4 regions of the Enterobacter sp. UPMP2060 genome follow, and region 4 is predicted to be linked to each of the others. Evidence: predicted binding sites of a transcription regulator. Region 4 holds the regulator's gene; each other region holds the start of a gene.
What was found. The regulator PurR, encoded in region 4, represses purine synthesis genes. The targets are predictions, from matches to a motif close to CANGCAAACGTTTGCNTG.
Positions count from the first base shown of each region.

Region 1 (3,119 bases), on a different contig from region 4:
CCGCGTACGCCCGTGGGCGACGTGGCCTGGGTATCCCAGTGGGATTCCTGATACGAAATAGCCGCCAGCAGTTTCCAGTCAATCTCCTGGGCGTATTTTTCGAACAGCGGCTGCAGGTCCGGCAGGACGCTATCTACCGCGCGCAGGAAGCTGCGGGTGTCAACGTAGTCAAAGTCATCGCCGTGCCCGAGGTACTTCTCCTCCAGACGCGCCAGGGTACCGTCTTCATTGATGGTGTTGAAGAAATCAAGCATCGCGGCAGAGAAGGTCTGATCGTCATCAAGCTGGCTAAACCAGGTCACGGGCTGCTCGTCGGTGACGTCCAGCGCCACGGCGATTTCAGGATGCACCCGCTGGAACAGGCTGATCGCGACCGAATCGGCGATGGTGTAGGGCACCTTCTGATCTTTTACCTGCTCCAGCAGCTCCGTCGTGCCGAGTTTCGGATCCACCGTCCAGCTCAGGTCGGGATATTTCTTCTCCTTAAGCTCCCGCAGATCGTCAATCACCACGTGGCCGGGCGCAATCGTCAGCTGCCGATCGTTAATCGAGGACAGCGAGCGCGGGCGCAGGCTCCCGACGCGGTAAACCAGCTGCTGAGAAACGGAGTAGTAGGTCGGGCCTGGCTGGTAGTTCTTGCTGCGCTCGCTGTTATACACCAGCCCGGCGGCGAGCATATCGGCATCGTCGTTATCGAGGTCGTCAAAAAGCTGGTTGATATTCTGGCGGACGGTGATTTTAAGCTTCACGCCAAGATAATCGGCGAACTGTTGTGCCAGTTCATAATCCAGGCCAATGATTTTGCCGTTGACGTCGCTGTAAATCAGCGGCGAGTTGAGGGTACTGACGCGCAATTCCCCCCGCTCCTGAATGGCGGCGATACGGTTTTCGGCTTTGCCGAACCAGGGGATGGAAGGCCAGAGGGCCACTGCCAGCAGCAACGTTACAATGCCGATGAGCAGATAATTAATCTTTAATTTTTTCAATTAGTTAATTCTCTGCGACGCCGGTTGCCTCAGTCTGCTGTAGCCATGTTAATCATAAGGTTTGCCATTGAATGAGCGGCATTTTGCGTAAACTTGCGCCACTTGGCAACCAATTAGAGAGACAGGTCACATCTATTGTTAAATCTCTGTGCAAATTTTATTTCGACGCAAACGGTTTCGTCGGCGCTCAGGATTCTCTATAATGACGCCCGTTTTCCCCCCTTGCGCACACTGTAAGCGCCCCGGCGCTTCGAAGACGAGAGACTTATGATGGAAATTCTGCGTGGTTCGCCTGCACTGTCTGCCTTCCGTATCACTAAACTGCTGGCACGTTTTCAGGCGGCCGACCTTCCGGTAAGCAATATTTACGCTGAGTATGTCCATTTTGCTGACCTGAATGCCCCCCTCAATGCAGAGGAGCGCGTACAGCTGGAACGCCTGCTCAAGTATGGTCCAAGCCTGAACAGCCATACGCCAACCGGCAAACTGATCCTTGCTACGCCTCGTCCGGGCACCATCTCCCCCTGGTCTTCCAAAGCCACCGACATCGCCCACAACTGTGGCCTGAACCAGATTAACCGACTGGAACGCGGCGTGGCGTACTACGTGGAAGCCTCTACCCTGAGCGACGCGCAGTGGCAGGCGGTTGCGGCTGAACTGCACGATCGCATGATGGAGAGCGTATTTGCCTCTCTCGATGACGCGCAGAAGCTTTTCTCTCACCATCAGCCTGCCCCGGTACAGAGCGTAGACCTGCTGGGGCAGGGCCGTCAGGCGCTGATTGACGCCAACCTGCGTCTCGGCCTGGCGCTGGCAGAAGACGAAATCGACTACCTGCAGGATGCGTTTGTTAAGCTCAACCGTAACCCGAACGACATCGAACTTTACATGTTCGCGCAGGCTAACTCTGAGCACTGCCGCCACAAGATTTTCAACGCCGACTGGATTATTGACGGCGAACAGCAGCCGAAGTCGCTGTTCAAAATGATCAAAAACACCATGGAGCAAACCCCTGACCACGTGCTGTCTGCCTATAAAGACAACGCCGCGGTAATGGAAGGTTCCGAGGTGGGCCGCTTCTTCGCCGATCGCGAAGCAGGGCGCTATGACTTCCATCAGGAGCCCGCGCATATCCTGATGAAAGTGGAAACCCACAACCACCCGACGGCGATCTCCCCGTGGCCGGGTGCGGCGACCGGCTCCGGCGGTGAAATCCGTGATGAAGGTGCGACCGGTCGTGGCGCTAAACCTAAAGCGGGTCTGGTCGGTTTCTCCGTCTCTAACCTGCGTATCCCGGGCTTTGAACAGCCGTGGGAAGAAGATTTCGGCAAGCCAGAGCGTATCGTGACCGCTCTGGATATCATGACCGAAGGCCCGCTGGGCGGCGCGGCGTTTAACAACGAATTTGGTCGTCCGGCGCTGAACGGTTACTTCCGTACCTATGAAGAGAAAGTGGACAGCCACAACGGCGAAGAGCTGCGCGGCTACCACAAACCGATCATGCTGGCGGGCGGGATCGGCAACATCCGTGCCGATCACGTGCAGAAAGGCGATATCGTCGTCGGCGCGAAGCTGATCGTACTGGGCGGTCCGGCGATGAACATCGGCCTGGGCGGCGGCGCGGCCTCTTCGATGGCCTCCGGCCAGTCTGATGCGGATCTCGATTTCGCCTCCGTGCAGCGCGACAACCCTGAGATGGAGCGCCGCTGCCAGGAAGTGATCGACCGCTGCTGGCAGCTGGGCGACGCCAACCCGATCCTCTTCATCCACGACGTGGGCGCGGGCGGCCTGTCCAACGCCATGCCGGAGCTGGTGAGCGACGGTGGCCGCGGCGGGCGCTTCAACCTGCGCGACATCCTGAGCGATGAGCCGGGCATGAGCCCGCTGGAAATCTGGTGTAACGAATCCCAGGAGCGCTACGTGCTGGCGGTTGCTGCCGACCAGCTGCCGCTGTTTGACGAGCTGTGCCGCCGCGAGCGCGCGCCGTATGCCGTCATCGGTGAAGCGACCGAAGAGCAGCACCTTTCCTTAAGCGACACCCACTTTGACAACCAGCCGATCGATCTGCCGCTCGACGTGCTGCTCGGTAAAACGCCGAAGATGACCCGCGACGTAACCACCCGTAAAGCGGCG
Region 1 is NZ_JBSKJQ010000002.1:23,473-26,591, forward strand. Features, by position in the region: gene mltF (membrane-bound lytic murein transglycosylase MltF) at 1-986, opposite strand, end outside; gene purL (phosphoribosylformylglycinamidine synthase) at 1,254-3,119, shown strand, end outside.
Region 1: the regulator PurR is predicted to act here: its motif matches at 1,151-1,168, upstream of purL (phosphoribosylformylglycinamidine synthase).

Region 2 (3,119 bases), 210 kb from region 4:
CTGTTCCTGCCCGCCTGGAAACTGTCGACGGTCAAAGCGCCGGTCCGGGAAGGGCTTGGCCGCGTCCTGCGCGACAGGCGTTTTGTCACCTATGTGTTGACCCTGACGGGATACTACATGCTGGCTGTACAGGTCATGCTGATGCTGCCGATCATGGTTAACGACATCGCGGGGACCCCTGCAGCCGTTAAATGGATGTACGCCATCGAAGCCTGCCTGTCGTTAACGCTGCTCTATCCGATTGCCCGCTGGAGCGAACGGCGTTTTCGTCTGGAGCATCGCCTGATGGCCGGGCTGTTCCTGATGACGCTGAGCATGATGCCGATCGGCCTGGTGAACTCTCTCCAGCAGCTGTTTACGCTGATTTGCACGTTCTATATAGGGTCGATCATCGCCGAGCCTGCCCGTGAAACGCTGAGCGCCTCGCTTGCGGATGCGCGTGCGCGCGGCAGCTATATGGGTTTCAGCCGGCTGGGGCTGGCGCTTGGCGGCGCATTAGGTTACGCGGGTGGCGGCTGGTTGTTTGATGCCGGCAAAGCGTTAAACCAGCCCGAACTCCCGTGGATGATGCTCGGCGTGGTGGGCTTTATGACGCTCCTTGCTCTGTGGTGGCAGTTCAGCCCGAAACGCAGCGCGAGCGGGATGCTCGAGCCTGGCGCGTAGCCTTTCCCTCGGGCGGGAGCCCCTCCCGCCCCACTTCTCAGTTTTTTCTGCTGGTTTCTGCCAATTCACACTGACATACTGGCGCAACAGGACAGAAGCGCCGATTTTTCGTTGAGGAACACTATGAAGAAAATTGTCTTTGCCGCGGCATTAGTAGTCAGCGGCCTGCTGGTTGGCTGTAACCAGCTCACGCAATATACCGTCAGTGAACAGGAAATTAATCAGGCGCTGGAAAAACATAACAATTTCTCTAAAGACATTGGCGTGCCGGGACTGGCGGACGCGCATATCGTCCTGACGAACCTGACCAGCCAGATCGGACGTGAAGAGCCAAACAAAGTCACCCTGGCCGGTGATGCGGATCTCGATATGTCATCCCTCTTTGGCAATCAGAAGGCCAACATCAAGCTCAAGCTGAAGGCCCTGCCCGTTTTCAACAAAGAGAAAGGGGCGATTTTCCTGCAGGAGATGGAAGTTGTCGATGCGCAGGTGTCGCCGGACAAGATGGCACCGGTTCTGCAAACCCTGATGCCCTATCTGAACCAGTCGCTGCGTAATTACTTTAACCAGCAGCCCGCGTACGTCTTAAGCGAAGACAAAAGCAAGGGTGAAGCTCTGGCGAAAAAATATGCAAAAGGTATAGAGGTGAAACCGGGAGAAATTATCATTCCTTTCACCGATTAACCTGAAGGGCGCTGCGGCGCCCTTTTTTTTACGGAAAAGTGTGCAAACGAAAACGTTTCCGCTTATGATTTGTGTCCGGCAAAAACAGCCATCCTTATGACTGATTCCTGACAAGCCGGAGCTTCCATGACTGCACAACCCCAGGTTCTTAAAATCCGCCGCCCTGACGACTGGCATATCCATCTGCGTGATGGCGATATGCTGAAAACCGTCGTGCCTTATACCAGCGAAATTTATGGCCGCGCGATTGTCATGCCTAACCTGGTTCCACCAGTCACCACCGTCGATGCCGCGATGGCCTATCGCCAGCGCATCCTGGATGCCGTTCCTGCGGGACACGATTTTACCCCGTTGATGACCTGCTATCTTACCGACTCGCTGGATCCGAACGAAGTGGAGCGCGGGTTTAACGAAGGCGTATTTACGGCGGCGAAACTCTACCCGGCAAATGCCACCACCAACTCCAGCCACGGCGTCACCAGCATTGATGCCATCATGCCGGTTCTGGAACGCATGCAGAAACTGGGCATGCCGCTGCTGGTCCATGGTGAAGTCACGCATGCCGAGATTGACATCTTCGACCGTGAAGCCCGCTTTATCGAGACCGTGATGGAGCCTCTGCGCCAGCGCCTGCCCGCGCTTAAAGTGGTCTTTGAGCATATCACCACCAAAGACGCGGCAGAGTATGTACGCGACGGCAACGATCTTATCGCCGCGACCATTACGCCACAGCACCTGATGTTTAACCGTAACCACATGCTGGTGGGCGGGGTGCGTCCTCACCTGTACTGTCTGCCTATTCTCAAGCGCAACATCCACCAGCAGGCGCTGCGCGAGCTGGTTGCCAGCGGGTTCTCCCGCGCGTTCCTCGGCACCGATTCCGCACCTCACGCCCGCCACCGCAAAGAGGCGAGCTGCGGCTGTGCAGGCTGCTTCAACGCCCCAACGGCACTGGCCAGCTACGCGACCGTCTTTGAAGAGATGAACGCGCTCGAACATTTTGAAGCGTTCTGCTCCCTTAACGGCCCGCGCTTCTACGGCCTGCCGGTCAACGACACCTTTATCGAACTGGAGCGTAAAGCGAGCCACGTTGAGGAGTCCATTGCGCTGACGGATGACACGCTGATCCCATTCCTGGCGGGCGAAACCGTTAACTGGACGGTAAAACGTTAAAAAATCAATGCCCCTTGTTGTCAAATCGATAATATGCCTGTATAAATAAACAGTATATTACACAGGGGGCATTTATGCGTATTGAAGTCACCATAGCCAAAACAACCGTTCTGCCTGCCGGCGCGCTTGATGCACTGGCAGGCGAATTATCCCGCCGTATTAACAACACCTTTCCCGACAACGCGGGTGCCGTAACGGTGCGTTACGCCGCGGCGAACAACCTCTCCGTCATTGGTGCTGCGAAAGAAGATAAAGATCGCATCAGCGAAATCCTGCAGGAAACGTGGGAAAGCGCAGACGACTGGTTTATCACAGATTAACACTGCTCCCTCATTGTGTTTTTTTGCCGGGTCGCCCCGGCTTTTTTTTTGTCTAAAAATCCTGCAAGTTCAAATTAATTCGGCATCTTCTTTAAAAATCGTGAACGAGATGGTGTTTTATTGTTCGAACAATCCTAAAAAGCAGAAAAATGTGTTGCCACCTGTTTATTTTTCCCGTTGGAACCCTTATTACTTGGTATACTGAAGATGCTTTCAGAAAAACATGCATTGAACCTCAGAGCCGTTGTCTTCTAACACGCATTAAGGGGGTTATAATGG
Region 2 is NZ_JBSKJQ010000001.1:546,283-549,401, reverse strand. Features, by position in the region: gene mdtH (multidrug efflux MFS transporter MdtH) at 1-663, shown strand, start outside; gene ACWKXN_RS02680 (lipoprotein) at 787-1,347, shown strand; gene pyrC (dihydroorotase) at 1,474-2,520, shown strand; gene dinI (DNA damage-inducible protein I) at 2,595-2,840, shown strand; gene bssS (biofilm formation regulator BssS) at 3,116-3,119, shown strand, end outside.
Region 2: the regulator PurR is predicted to act here: its motif matches at 1,393-1,410, upstream of pyrC (dihydroorotase).

Region 3 (3,119 bases), 330 kb from region 4:
CAGCCAGGCATCTTCACATGAACGTCCGGTCGGGATCAGCACTCCGGTGAAACCGATTCGGTCCGCCGCCTGCGCAATCTGCTGCAGGTAGCCGTGGTCAACCGGGCGCGAGCCCTCTTCTGTACCAAGATAGTGTCCATCACCGTGGGTGGGTAAAAACCAGAAAAGATTCAGACTCATGATTTAGCTCCTTCTTTGCCTGCGGGCTGCCAGATGCGTTCGCGAATAGTGACCTGTTTTGGCACCAGGTGGTTTTGATAGAAAAGGTCAGCCGTTTGTTGCTGAAGCGCGGCGACGTGCGCGTCCACGGGCGTAATGGTGGTCGGCGGACGGTGGTTGAGATAGCTCGCGATCACCGGCTCAGGTAAGCCCATGGTTTTCGCCAGCAGGGCAATGCTCTCCTGACGCTGGGTCTGGGTCAGCGCATCGGCCTGGGTAAAGGTATCCAGTACGCCCTGGATAAATGCGCCGTTCTTTTCCGCATAAGGACGCGCGGCCAGATAGAACGAGCCGGTCTGCTTCAGCGTGGTACCGTCTTTCAGCACGCGAACGCCGCCCTGTAGCAATGCGGCGGAGTAGTACGGATCCCAGATGGCCCAGGCATCAACGTTCTTCTGCTGGAACGCGGCGCGGGCGTCGGCAGGCGTCAGGTAAACGGGCTGAATGTCAGTGAACTTGAGCCCGGCTTCCTGCAGGGCACGCAGCAGCAGGTTGTGCGAGCTGGAACCTTTCTGGAAAGCCACTTTATGCCCTTTGAGGTCGGCGACGCTTTTAATATCGCTGTTTTCAGGCACCAGAATCACTTCGGCCTTCGGTTTGGGCGGCTCAACGCCAACATAGACGAGGTCCGCTCCCGCCGCCTGGGCGAATATCGGCGGAATATCACCCGTGCTGCCGAGATCGATACTGCCGACGTTCAGGGCCTCCAGCATCTGCGGGCCAGCCGGGAACTCCACCCAGGAGAATTTGGTGTCCGGGAAGCGTTTTTCCAGAAGCTGATGGCTTTTCGCCAGCACCATGCTGACGCTGCCTTTCTGATAGCCAATGCGCAAACTTTCCGGAGCCGCTTCTGCGGCATGGGCCAGCGAGGTAAGCGCCATCAGACCTGCCAGGCCGATGCGGGTTAACGTTTTAAACATGTGCGACTCCTTGAGGCTGACCAAACGCCGGGGCCTGGATATCCCGGCGGTGCAGGGCATGCCAGAAGGTTTCCAGGGCAGTATCGAGGCGGGTTTGCAGGTTCGGCGTAAAATGAGGTTTATGTTGATAATCGATAACCTGGGAGTCATCTGCGAAAACGCCGTGGAGGATCTCCTGCGCTTTCAGCGCGTTCAGCACCGGCTTCAGGGCATAATCCACGACCAGTAAATGGGCAACCGTACCGCCCGTTGCCAGCGGCAGCACGACTTTGCCGTCCAGGGCGCGTTCCGGAAGCAGATCGAGCAGGGTTTTCAGCGCCCCGGAAAAAGAGGCTTTATAAATAGGCGTGGCCACAATTAAGCCGTCAGCGCCGTTAAGCTGCTCGATGAGCGTTTTTAGCGCTGGGCTGTCGAAGCGGGCGTAGAGCAGATCTTCAGGTTCGAAGTTATGCAGGTTCCAGTGGCACACTTCCACATCCAGGGCATTGAGTTTTTCGCGGGCATATTCCAGCAGGGCGCTGGAGCGCGAAGGGAATCGTGGACTTCCGGCCAGGGTAATGACGCGCATACTTCCTCCTTATAACCAATTGTTTGCTTTTATCTAACATTCATAACAATTTTCAGGAGTGTGACACCGCGCGGTTATTCCACTAAATGATTTATCTGCAATTAAAATGCGAAAAAGTGCATAAGAAATAGACGGGGGAGGTAAACGATTGCGTTTTACGCTGATTTTTTGCCGCAGGTCAATTCCCTTTCGCGCGTGGATCGCCCATAATCCCCTCCCGGTTTGCACACCGGGAATCCAGGAGAGTTCATGTACTACCCCTTCGTTCGTAAAGCCCTTTTCCAGCTCGACCCTGAGCGCGCTCATGAATTTACATTCCAGCAATTACGTCGTATTACCGGAACGCCGCTGGCCGCTCTGGTGCGTCAGAATGTGCCGGAAAAACCTGTGCAGTGCATGGGTCTGACCTTTAAGAATCCGCTGGGTCTGGCGGCCGGTCTGGACAAAAATGGCGAGTGCATTGATGCCCTGGGCGCGATGGGCTTTGGCTCCATTGAAATCGGTACCGTCACGCCGCGCCCGCAGCCGGGAAATGACAAGCCGCGCCTGTTCCGCCTGGTTGAAGCCGAAGGGCTGATCAACCGCATGGGCTTTAATAACCTCGGTGTTGATCACCTGGTTGAGAACGTAAAAAAAGCCCATTTTGACGGAATATTAGGCATCAATATCGGTAAAAATAAAGACACGCCGGTAGAGCAGGGTAAAGATGACTATCTGATTTGTATGGAAAAAGTCTACGCCTATGCCGGTTATATTGCGGTGAATATTTCTTCACCCAATACTCCGGGTCTGCGTTCCTTACAATATGGCGAAGCGCTGGACGATCTTCTGAGTGCCATTAAAAATAAACAAAATGAACTCCAGACGATCCACCGTAAATATGTTCCGGTCGCGGTTAAGATCGCCCCGGATCTTTCTCCTGAAGAATTGATCCAGGTTGCCGACAGTTTGGTTCGCCATAATATTGATGGTGTTATTGCGACCAATACCACTCTCGATCGTTCCCTCGTGCAGGGAATGAAAAACTGTGACGAAGCGGGTGGGTTAAGTGGACGTCCGGTGCAATTAAAAAGCACCGAAATTATTCGCGCCCTGTCTGCAGAATTAAAAGGACGTCTGCCGATTATTGGCGTCGGCGGCATTGACTCAGTGATTGCTGCGCGCGAGAAGATGGCGGCAGGTGCGTCACTGGTGCAAATCTATTCCGGCTTTATTTTTAAAGGACCGCCGCTGATTAAAGAAATCGTTACTCATATCTAATCTTTTCTCTTAATCAGACAACCAGGGCTTTATTTCCAGCCCTGGTTGTTTTATATTCCGTCACTGTTGCTTATTTAGTCATTATAGTCTTTTATTAATGGTGTTATAAACGAGGCGGCAAACAGGACATTTTTAGTACAGGACGTTTGGGG
Region 3 is NZ_JBSKJQ010000001.1:426,900-430,018, forward strand. Features, by position in the region: gene ssuD (FMNH2-dependent alkanesulfonate monooxygenase) at 1-180, opposite strand, end outside; gene ACWKXN_RS02015 (sulfonate ABC transporter substrate-binding protein) at 177-1,139, opposite strand; gene ssuE (NADPH-dependent FMN reductase) at 1,132-1,707, opposite strand; gene pyrD (quinone-dependent dihydroorotate dehydrogenase) at 1,957-2,967, shown strand.
Region 3: the regulator PurR is predicted to act here: its motif matches at 1,845-1,862, upstream of pyrD (quinone-dependent dihydroorotate dehydrogenase).

Region 4 (3,119 bases):
AAAATGGCCTGCCAGTCGAAATGCGCGAGGATCCAGCTGCCCAGCAGGGGAGCGAGGGCAGGTGAGAGGCCCACCAGCGGCATAATGGTGGCGAAGATACGGTTTGTGCGGTTAGCAGGGTAATAGTCGGTGACCAGCGCCTGCCAGGTCACGGCCGCGGCACAGACGCCCACGGCCTGAATAAAACGCAGCACCAGCAGCCAGGTGGCATCGCGAACCCATAACATTCCCAGGCAGCCCACGGCAAAAATGGCCAGGCCCAGCAACAGCACCGGTTTACGACCAAAGCGATCCGAGAGCGGTCCCCAGAGCAGCTGTGCGAAGGCAAAGCCGGCGAGGAATAAACTCAGGCTGGCGCTGATGGCGGCAGCCGGCGTTTGTAAATCTTCCTGCATGGCGGCAAACGCCGGCAGGTACATATCGGTGGCCAAAAAGCCCAGCACGCTTAAGCCGCCGAGCCAGACTAAAAAACCGTTCCTGGGTTGCATTATTTTATTCTCCTGAGGAGGCAGGTATACATTGGCGCTGAGTGTAGGGAGTGCAAAGCTGCTTGTGAAACGCTAATATTTGGCTGGTGCATTCAAAAATTTTGCAGGCAGAAAATGTGGTCAGATTATTCTCTTGAAGTGGTCGATGCTGTTGCGCGTAACGGCAGCTTTAGCGGTGCGGCGCAGGAGCTGCACCGCGTCCCTTCGGCAATCAGCTACACGGTGCGCCAGCTGGAGGAGTGGCTGGCGGTTCCGCTGTTTGAACGGCGGCATCGTGATGTGGAATTAACGCCCGCAGGCGCGTGGTTTTTGAAGGAAGGGCGTTCTGTTATCAAAAAAATGCAGATCACCCGCGAACAGTGTCAGCAGATCGCTAACGGCTGGCGGGGACACCTTTCCATCGCGGTGGATAATATCGTTAAGCCGGAACGCACCCGGCAGATGATCGTCGATTTCTACCGTCATTTTTCTGACGTCGAGCTGCGGGTCTCGCAGGAGGTGTTTAACGGCGTCTGGGATGCGCTGGCGGACGGCAGGGCAGAGATGGCGATTGGGGCCACGCAGGCGATCCCGGTCGGGGGACGTTACGCTTTTCGCGATATGGGGATGCTGAGCTGGAAATGCGTGGTGGCAAGCGATCATCCGCTGGCGGCGATGGAAGGGCCGCTCAGCGATGACACGCTGCGCAACTGGCCGTCGCTGGTGCTGGAGGATACGTCCCGTTCATTGCCCAAGCGTATCACCTGGCTTCTGGACAACCAGCGGCGGGTGGTGGCCCCTGACTGGGAATCGTCGGCGACGTGCCTCAGCGCCGGGCTGTGCGTCGCGATGGTGCCCGTTCATTTCGCGCGTCCGCGCATCGATACCGGAGAGTGGGTTGAGCTGACGCTGGAGAATCCGTTCCCGGATGCGGCCTGCTGCCTCACCTGGCAGCAAAATGACGTCTCGCCTGCGATGGCCTGGCTGCTGGATTATCTGGGAGACAGCGAAACGCTGAACCGGGAATGGTTACGGGAGCCAGCATAGCTGGCCCCGTAAAGCGATTAACGACGGTAGTCGCGGAACGGACCATCCGCAACGGAACGGCGTTCGATAAGACGCGGGTGAACTTCAATAGACTGCGACTCTTCGCGCTTGTTGACGATCCTGTCCATCAGCATATTGAAGGCCGTTTCGCCCAGCGAATCTTTCGGCTGGTGAATGGTGGTCAGCGCCGGGGTGAAGAAACGCGCGTTACGCACGTTGTCATAGCCGATCACGGAAATATCCTGCGGTACGCGCAGGCCCAGCTCGTCGGCAGCGCAGAGCGCGCCCATGGCCATGATGTCGCCCCCGCAGAACACGGCGGTCGGACGGTGCGGCTGGGAGACGATCTGCTGCATCGCGCGGTAGCCCGATTCCGGCTCAAAGTCGCCCTGCACAATCCAGTTTTCCGGCACGTTGATCAACGCTTCTTCCATCGCTTTCATAAAACCGGCCAGACGGCCCGCGCCGGTGTTGCGCTCCAGCGGACCGGGGATCACGCCAATCTCGCGGTGACCGCGTTCGATCAGATAACGACCGGCCATATAGCCGCCTTCAAAGGCGTTATCGATAACGGAATCGGTAAAGTCTGCGCGCGCTTCGCCCCAATCCATCACCACCATCGGAATATGGCGATACTCTTCCAGCATCGACAACACGGATTCCGGGTACTCGGAACACATCACCAGCAGGCCATCAACGCGCTTTTGCGCCATCATCGACAGGTAGGCGCGCTGTTTTTCAATGCTGTTCCACGCGTTGCCCAGAATCAGGGTATAGCCTTTCTGGAAGCAGTTCTTTTCGACCGCTTCAATGATCTCGGCAAAATAGGCCGCTTCACTGCTGGTCGCCAGCAATCCAATGGACTTGGTGTGATTAACCTTGAGGCTACGCGCAACCGCACTTGGCGAATAGTGCAGCTCTTTGATCGCTGCCCAGACGGCGTTGCGCGTCTCTTCCGCCACAAAGCGGGTTTTGTTAATTACATGTGATACGGTTGTAGTGGAAACGTTTGCGCGTTTTGCTACGTCTTTAATTGTTGCCATTAAATGTCACTCCAGACCATATCCTAAGCTCCTGAAAAACTTGAAGGTAAACGTTTGCCTTCTCTCACCCTTATCTCGCAATCTTGAATTGCGGCACGCCGGGAAAACGACACGGGACGTCAGGAGGGGGTCAATGGCCGGTACGCTAATAAATTTAGCGTGGAATTTTGTCCTATCTTGATGAAAAGGGGAAGAGGTAAAGTGGTTATCAGTATAAATCCAGGAAGATTTTTGACGTAATCTGTGCAAAAATGAGCAAGCTCACTTTTCGTGTGGGGATTAAAAGGAGAAAAATTGATGAGTTCCGATCTTAAGTTTTCGCTGTTCACCACCATTGTTGTGCTGGCTCTGATTGTTGCGGCCGGTCTGACGGCTGCGCTGCACTGATTTACGCGGAGGGAGAGCCTTCTCCCTCCCGACTCCCCGGATTGTTACTTCTCTGGCAAAAATCTTTTGCCATTTTGTTAACTTCTCATTTTTTGTGATTGATGTTATGCTTTCTGCTTCTTTGTTCTGTGTCACCACATGACACGGCATCCGGAGTTGACGCATGAAAATCAAT
Region 4 is NZ_JBSKJQ010000001.1:752,548-755,666, forward strand. Features, by position in the region: gene punC (purine nucleoside transporter PunC) at 1-488, opposite strand, end outside; gene punR (DNA-binding transcriptional activator PunR) at 603-1,514, shown strand; gene purR (HTH-type transcriptional repressor PurR) at 1,532-2,557, opposite strand; gene cydH (cytochrome bd-I oxidase subunit CydH) at 2,855-2,944, shown strand; gene ACWKXN_RS03740 (MFS transporter) at 3,108-3,119, shown strand, end outside.